2 regions of the Vibrio kanaloae genome follow, and region 2 is predicted to be linked to the other one. Evidence: predicted binding sites of a transcription regulator. Region 2 holds the regulator's gene; the other holds the start of a gene.

Region 1 (4,477 bases), 340 kb from region 2:
ACCCAATGGAAGTGCTTGATGAAGTGGAAAGCGAGCTAGGTATGGCTTGTTCTCCAATCTCATGGCCAATTGGTTGTGGTAAAGAGTTCAAAGGTGTTTACCATATTCATCGTGATGAAACGATCTTGTACGAATCTGGCCACGGTCATGAGATTCAAGAAGTGCGTATCATCAAAGGTCTAGATAACCCTGAGCTCAATGAAGCGGTAGGTGATGATCTTGCGGAAAGCGTACGTGAAGAGCTAGAGCTTGTTATCGGTGCGTGCCCTGAGTTTGATCATGAGTTGTTCCTTGCTGGTGAACTGACGCCGGTTTACTTCGGTACTGCTCTGGGTAACTTTGGTGTTGACCACATGTTAGATGGCTTAACTGAGTGGGCTCCAGGCCCTCAAACTCGTCAAGCGAACGAGCGTGATGTTGTTGCGACAGAAGAGAAGTTTTCTGGTTTCGTATTTAAGATCCAAGCAAACATGGATCCTAAACACCGTGACCGTATCGCATTTATGCGTATCGTATCGGGTACTTACAACCAAGGTATGAAAATGAATCATGTACGTACTGGTAAGAATGTAAGTATCTCTGATGCGGTAACCTTCATGGCGGGAGACCGTGCGCGAGCTGAGAAAGCGTATGCTGGAGACATTATCGGCCTACATAACCACGGAACAATTCAGATTGGTGACACCTTTACGCAAGGTGAAAGCCTAAAGTTCGCTGGTATTCCAAACTTTGCGCCAGAACTATTTCGTCGTATTCGTCTACGCGATCCGTTGAAGCAGAAGCAACTTCTAAAAGGCCTAGTTCAGCTTTCAGAAGAGGGTGCAGTACAAGTATTCCGTCCTATGCAGAACAACGACCTGATCGTTGGTGCGGTTGGTGTCCTTCAGTTTGACGTAGTTGTGGCGCGCTTGAAAGCGGAATACAACGTAGAAGCTATCTATGAAGGCATTAACGTTGCAACCGCTCGTTGGGTTGAGTGTGACGACGATAAGAAACTGGAAGAATTCAAGCGTAAGAACCAATCTAACCTAGCGTTAGATGGTGGTGATAACCTATCTTACATTGCACCAACTATGGTGAACTTGAACCTAGCGTCTGAACGTTTCCCTGACGTTCAATTCAGAGCGACGCGCGAACACTAATTTCTCAGCACTCTATTCGAGTTAAACAAAAACGTCTATTGTTCTGCAGTAGGCGTTTTTTTATGCGTGTCATTGGAAGTTATAGGTTATAGGTTATAGGTTATAGGTAAGTATGCTGAGTTGGATGAAATCTTGGATTAAGAAATACGATAAGTGGTGCGAAGAACTTGGTTTAACGCCAGAGAATAAGCGCAGCTGTGTGGCCTATCGCCGTGAACCTCAAGGACAACATGCAGAGATTAGGAAAGATGACAAAGGAATTAAGTAGTTTTCCGTTGTTTGACACTCATTGCCATGCGGACTTTGAAGCCTTTGGCCAAGGTTTTGTACTTGAGCACAGTATTGACGGTTACCTGCAAGAAGCGAAACAAGCACACGTCGGGAAGCTACTCATTCCTTCTATTGGTCATAGTAACTGGAGGAAGATTGATGAAATTGCTCAAGCTCATCCTAATGTTTATTATGCTTTAGGTTTCCATCCTTACTTCTTGGACCAAGCTGATGACAATCAGTTTTCAGAGCTTCGCCAGTTGCTCTCTTTAAGGTCAAATCAATGTGTTGCGATAGGTGAGTGCGGACTCGACTTTTTTGTGGATGTAGATCGAGAGAAACAAGAGCGCTTTTTCATTCAGCAAATCGAGCTTGCTAAGGAGTTCGAGTTGCCTTTAATTATCCACGAGAGAAAGTCTTACAACCGACTAATTGAACTATTGAAACAACAAAGGTTCACTTTGGGTGGGGTAATTCATGGTTTTTCAGGGAGTGAACAGCAAGCTTTGGTGTGGATTAAGCTCGGTTTTTATATTGGTGTTGGTGGAACGATTACTTACCCAAGAGCACAAAAAACGCGTACAACCATCGCAAAACTGCCTCTAGAATACTTGGTGTTGGAAACTGATGCTCCGGACATGCCAACGTATGGTAATCAAGGAGGTGTTAATCATTCCAAACATTTAGTTACGATATCAAATGCGCTTTTTTTGATCAGAAAAGAATCAAAGCAATCGATTGCAGCACAGGTTTGGAAAAATAGCCATCTTGCATTCGGTATACGTGAGTAAAATCGAAAGTTTTTGTTTATCGTTTGCGCGAATTACACTTATATCGTGATTGGCCTCACATTTGTGTGTGAATGATACATAAATCTTATACGAAAGTGTGAGGGCGGCATTACTTTATTAGTGGTCGCATGAGTATAATTGCCTCCGCTTTATAGCCCCATTTTGTAACACGCCAATAAATAACTAATAAGGAAGTCATAAACTATGAGCCTGTTTATGAGCCTCGTCGGAATGGTTGCACTGATTGCAATCGCAGTACTACTATCTGACAATCGCAAAGCTATTAATCTAAGAACCGTGGGTGGTGCTTTCGCTATCCAATTCGCACTTGGTGCATTCGTACTTTACATCCCTTGGGGTCGTGATCTACTTGCAGGTTTCTCTGCTGGTGTAGCAAACGTGATCGACTATGGTAAAGACGGTACTGGTTTCCTATTCGGCAGCCTAGTTAACTTCTCAGTTGACGGTATCGGTTTCATCTTTGCTTTCCAAGTTCTACCGACTCTGATTTTCTTCTCTGCACTTATCTCTGTACTTTACTACATTGGTATAATGCAAGTTGTAATCAAAGTGCTTGGTGGTGGTCTTCAGAAAGCTCTAGGTACTTCTCGCGCCGAGTCTATGTCTGCAGCAGCAAACATCTTCGTTGGTCAAACTGAAGCACCTTTAGTTGTTCGTCCATTTGTTCCTAAAATGACTAACTCTGAACTATTCGCAGTAATGTGTGGTGGTTTGGCTTCTGTAGCGGGTGGTGTACTAGCAGGTTACGCATCTATGGGTGTACCTCTAGAGTACCTTGTTGCAGCGTCATTTATGGCAGCACCTGGTGGTCTACTATTCGCTAAAATCATCAAGCCAGAAACAGACACACCAGACGATACCATCGCTGATGATATTGACGGTGGTGATGACAAACCTGCAAATGTTATCGACGCAGCAGCAGGTGGTGCATCAGTTGGCCTACAACTAGCACTTAACGTTGGTGCTATGCTACTAGCATTCATCGGTCTGATTGCTCTAATCAACGGTATGCTAGGTGGCATCGGTGGTTGGTTCGGTATGGAAAATCTAACCCTAGAACTTCTTTTAGGTTGGATCTTTGCACCGCTAGCATTCATCATCGGCGTTCCATGGGAAGAAGCAACTATCGCTGGTTCTTTCATTGGTCAGAAAACGGTTGTTAACGAATTCGTTGCATACCTGAACTTCGTACCATACGTTGGTGAGAACGCTCAAGTTGTTGCAGCAACTGGTCAAGTGATGTCTGAGAAGACTCAAGCTATCATCGCATTCGCACTATGTGGTTTCGCAAACCTTTCTTCAATTGCGATTCTTCTAGGTGGTCTAGGTGGTATTGCACCAAGCCGTCGCCACGACATCGCACGTATGGGTGTTAAAGCGGTAATTGCTGGTACTCTATCTAACCTGATGGCAGCAACAATTGCTGGCTTCTTCCTGTCTTTCTAATTAGTTAGAAATAGATATATAGACGCCATCATAATATCGCCCCGTAGCAAGAAATTGCTGCGGGGCTTTTTTGTTTTTAGGCCTAGTGATTTTGAGTACTAACATGAGTGAATGCTTGGAGTCGAAAATGGGTCTAGAATGTTTTTTTGAGATACAAACCGTTTGCGTTCTAAGGAGCACTACAATTTATTGATGGATACCTATAATGTATAAGCTTAAGGGATAGGATGTCTCTTGTTGGCAAGAAAGTAACCGCGAGATCGATTCTAGCGTTATTCTTTTGGGATTTAGCCAAACTTAGCGATACGCTATAGATGTTAGACACAACATGACTGATTTGTTGTGCCATAGACCAAACTGGTACTGTGCGGTGACAAGGATTGCAATTGATAACGAAAGTTATCAAGTCTTCAGGGAACCAAGTCCGTTCATTTGTGGCTACTGAGCATCACTAAAATATCCATCTATACTGGGTGGATGGCAAAGTAGTTAACTATTTGAATATATTGATCGGAGATAGAAATGAGCGATTTAAAAGCAGCAGCTCTACGTGCACTTAAACTTATGGATCTAACAACGTTGAATGATGACGATACTACTGAGAAAGTAGTGGCGCTTTGTCATGATGCGAAGACTGCAGTAGGCAACACAGCTGCAATCTGTATTTACCCTCGCTTTATCCCAGCCGCTAAGAAAGCGTTGCGTGAGCAAGGTACTCCAGAAGTACGCATTGCGACTGTAACTAACTTCCCTCATGGTAATGACGACATCGAAATTGCTGTTGCAGAAACAAAAGCAGCGGTAGCG
Region 2 (4,477 bases):
ACTCTTCTTCACAACTATCGTGAGCTACGTAAGCACCTCAAACCTCAGGTTGTCGACTCTCTCTACCGCGAAGCTCTCCAATTTGAGCTACAGCTAGAAAAACAGCAGCAATCCGACCTCGTTGACTGCATTAACTCCCTTAAACTTTTTGCCAGCCAACAATCGTCACTTACCTTTCAATACTGTCGTTTATTAGGGGCAGAAAACCTCTACGACGCTTTTTCTGAACCAGCACCTCAACCCTAACGCGTTTCCTTTCTCTTATCTTCAATCAAGATCCAAGCTTACCTTGGTAGTATCGCTCTTCGTTTTCACACGGGAGTGGCCCGCATGACTGGCAATATGTTTGAAGCTCAATCTCGAAAATATTCAACTAGTTACCTACACCCAGTTTTTGTAGCCCGTATCAGTGAAACTCTTGCGCTTATACCGAGAATCAACCAAGCTCAAATAAAAACGTGGGCGTTTCGCTAAAGGCTCAACACTTTATCAAAGCCTATAAAAGAAGCATGGACTGTTTTTATGACAATATTTACCGCAGCCGCTGGTTTATCTAATCCGCACTTACAAACCTTAGTGCCACGATTTATTAGAAAGCAGGCATTGTTTGCCCCTCAATGGCAAACCTTAGAAACACCCGACGGTGACTTTCTCGATCTTGCTTGGAGCGAATCGCCAGAGGGTGACACCCCAAGTAATGAGGCTCGAAGTAACAAGCCGATATTCGTTCTATTCCATGGCTTAGAGGGAAGCTTTGAAAGCCCTTATGCCAACGGACTGATGAATGCCTTTGCTAAAGATGGTTGGCTATCAGTGATGATGCACTTTAGAGGTTGTAGCGGAAAACCAAATCGCTTGGCTCGCGCATATCACTCAGGTGAAGTCGAAGACGCTCGCTTCTTCCTTAAACACCTTGATAGACAGTTTCCAAATAACCCAAAGGTTGCGGTTGGGATTTCCTTAGGCGGAAACATGCTAGCGAACTATTTGGTTGAATACGCAGATGACCCATTGCTGTCGGCGGCAACGATAGTTTCTGCACCTTTTGATCTTGCCTGTTGTTCAAGCCGCATTGAACGAGGTTTCTCCAAGATCTATAAGAAGTACCTGCTCAATTCACTCAAATCCAATGCGTTGAAAAAGGGTAATCTGCTAAAAGATCAACTCGGGATCACCGCTAAAGCGATCAAGAAAATTAATAAGCTATACGAGTTTGATGAACGGATTACTGCGCCCTTACACGGATTCAAAAACGCTCAAGACTATTATGCACAGTGCTCCGCTCTTCCTAAGCTCAATCAGATAAAACTACCGACTCAGATCATCCATGCTAAAGACGATCCGTTTATGACAGACGACGTGATTCCAAAGTTCGTGTTGCCTGACAACATCGACTATCGCCTATTTCAAAAAGGCGGCCATGTGGGCTTTATTACCGGCAGTACGCTCAAACCTAGATTTTGGTTGGAAGAAGCATTACCCGCCTACTATGAAAGTCTCCAAGATTCGGCATAATGCCCGGACGTTATAAAAATAAGCTTAGCCTTGGTAAAAAGGGGGAGTGATAATGTCACTAGACACACTCATCAACGTACCAATGAACATACTCATGAACATAAAAGAGAGAAGTATTTATGATCATCCCATGGCAAGACATCGCGCCAGAGACACTGGAAAACCTCATCAAAGAGTTCGTACTGCGTGAAGGTACAGACTACGGCGACGTAGAGGTTTCATTACAGAACAAGATTGACCAAGTGAAACATCAATTAGCCTCGGGAGAGGTCAGCATCGTGTTTTCTGAGCTACATGAAACCGTTGATATCCAAGTCATAAAACGCTTCTAGGCTGCGCTTAGAAAGGAGCCGTGTTATAGTAAAAGTCGATTGCTAACAAGTATGTTACTCAAACGACAAGGGTTGTCATGTCCGCTAAACATCCAATTATTGCGGTGACGGGTTCATCTGGAGCCGGCACCACCACTACCTCAGAAGCCTTCCGCAAAATGTTCAATATGATGGACGTGAAGGCCGCTTGGGTTGAAGGGGATAGTTTCCATCGCTTTACTCGACCAGAAATGGATGTCGAAATCCGCAAGGCACGCGCGCAAGGTAAGCACATCAGCTACTTTGGTCCACAGGCTAACGATTTTGGCGCATTAGAAGAATTCTTCCATCAGTATGGTAATGAAGGCACCGGTAAAGTACGGAGTTATCTGCACACCTTCGATGAAGCCGTGCCTTACAATCAAATGCCAGGTACCTTTACGCCATGGCAAGAGATCCCTGAAAATTCAAATGTGATGTTCTACGAAGGCCTACACGGCGGTGTAGTAGACGGAGACATCAACGTCTCTAAACATGTCGACCTGCTAATCGGTATGGTGCCAATCGTGAACCTTGAATGGATACAAAAATTCGTTCGTGACACACGCGATCGCGGGCACTCGCGTGAAGCAGTAATGGACTCAATTGTTCGTTCAATGGATGATTATCTTAACTACATTACTCCTCAATTTTCACGTACTCATATCAATTTTCAACGAGTTCCAACCGTAGATACATCCAACCCACTCAACGCCAAAGGGATCCCTAGTTTAGACGAGAGCTTCGTAGTTATACGTTTGCGTGGCATCAAAAACGTCGATTTCCCATACCTTTTGGCAATGATTGATGGCTCATTTATGTCTCGCCACAACACGCTTGTCGTGCCAGGAGGAAAAATGAGTTTTGCTATGGAGCTCATTGTAAGACCAATCCTGCAACAGCTCATCGAAACCGGAAAAATAGGTTAACGGTACGTCGTTCTTATTGATTACTTTTCATACCGTGATCATGTGCACAATTTTGCGTAAAAAATCGTAGCTTGGTCACGATTAAAATCAAGAAATAGTACCTGAAAAAGGATACTATTCTTAAACGAAACACAAGATAGCTTGCAGCACTCAACTAGTGCTCTTATCCTAACGAGTCAATCCAGGCTTAGCTAAAATACGGAAAGCAGCAAGCATACCCTGCAGAGGAAGTAAGATATTATGGTTCTAGGTAAACCCCAAACCGATCCAACATTAGAGTGGTTCCTTTCACACTGTCATATTCATAAGTACCCTTCAAAAAGTACTTTGATTCATGCTGGTGAAAAGGCAGAAACCTTGTACTACATTGTGAAAGGTTCTGTGGCAGTTCTTATCAAAGACGAAGAAGGTAAGGAAATGATTCTTTCTTACCTAAACCAAGGCGACTTCATCGGTGAGCTTGGCTTATTCGAAGAAGACCAAGAGCGTACTGCGTGGGTTCGAGCAAAATCTCCTTGTGAAGTTGCTGAGATTTCTTTCAAGAAATTCCGCCAACTTATCCAAGTGAACCCAGACATCCTGATGCGTCTTTCAGCGCAAATGGCAAGCCGCCTACAAGTAACTAGCCAAAAAGTTGGTGACTTAGCGTTCCTTGACGTAACCGGTCGTATCGCTCAAACGCTACTAAACCTAGCGAAACAACCCGATGCAATGACTCACCCTGACGGCATGCAAATCAAGATCACTCGTCAAGAAATTGGCCAGATCGTTGGTTGTTCTCGTGAGACAGTAGGTCGTATCTTGAAGATGCTAGAAGAGCAGAACCTAATTTCTGCACACGGTAAAACTATCGTGGTATACGGCACTCGTTAATCTCGATTAGCTGAGCCAAAAATTTGAAAGCCACCAAATGCAAATTTGGTGGCTTTTTTTGTTTTTTGAAGATGCGAGAGCGTTACGAAATAGAGCTTCGTCCGTTAACCGTTGGTGCTTTCAAAAATCTTGTCAGCCGATGCTGCGACAAACCCGGTATAAAGCTCACCATTCGCCATCGCATAGCGCTTAGCAAACTCATAGAAGCCACCAGGAATCGTCTCATTGCCTTCAACAAATGAAACTGGGACTTTATCTGCCATTGTTGATGATTGTTCTAATAAGACCTCTGGAGAGCCTTTAACCTCACCTCCAGACGCATTGATAGTGAATCCCGACTCATTCAGATAGTCATTCACGGCCTGCACTTCATCGAATTTATTAAGTTGGTTCACACTCACCGTAAAGTGGTTAGCTCCATATCCATGAGCCGCTAACCAAGACGCGTATTCACTCTCTTTTGCTAGCACTTGGAAATCTGCGAAGCTCAAATCCCAGAGACGACCACCAAACAAGAATTCATGACCTTGAAGCTGACTTGCATCAACTTGCTCAACCAACTTAGCAACGATCTGTTGCAACTCACTTGAGCACTCTTCTACCTTCAATTCACTAATGAACACTTTCGGCTGTTTTGGATCTGGATGCTCGTAATGCTTAGCAACTAGCTTCTTGCTCTCAAACAGGTAATCGCCACACGCTTTATAACCTAACTCAAGGAAAGGCTTAGCCAGCGTTTCAATTCCCAGCGGAGCTACATTGAAAGTACGCAGTGCAATATGATCATTAATCAGCGCTTCGTCTTCTTTT

The links. Region 2 encodes CRP, which controls carbon source genes, mostly activating them, when cyclic AMP is high. Its sites were predicted from a motif close to TGTGANNNNNNTCACA; they were not measured.
Region 1: the regulator CRP is predicted to act here: its motif matches at 2,248-2,263, upstream of OCV24_RS03130 (NupC/NupG family nucleoside CNT transporter).

The regions. Positions count from the first base shown of each region.
Region 1 is NZ_AP025497.1:643,928-648,404, forward strand. Features, by position in the region: gene prfC (peptide chain release factor 3) at 1-1,142, shown strand, start outside; gene OCV24_RS03120 (DUF5363 family protein) at 1,255-1,410, shown strand; gene OCV24_RS03125 (TatD family hydrolase) at 1,391-2,203, shown strand; gene OCV24_RS03130 (NupC/NupG family nucleoside CNT transporter) at 2,408-3,670, shown strand; gene deoC (deoxyribose-phosphate aldolase) at 4,193-4,477, shown strand, end outside.
Region 2 is NZ_AP025497.1:303,981-308,457, reverse strand. Features, by position in the region: gene OCV24_RS01375 (TIGR02444 family protein) at 1-246, shown strand, start outside; gene OCV24_RS01370 (hydrolase) at 523-1,515, shown strand; gene OCV24_RS01365 (YheU family protein) at 1,635-1,847, shown strand; gene OCV24_RS01360 (phosphoribulokinase) at 1,925-2,794, shown strand; gene crp (cAMP-activated global transcriptional regulator CRP) at 3,035-3,667, shown strand; gene OCV24_RS01350 (DUF1338 domain-containing protein) at 3,772-4,477, opposite strand, start outside.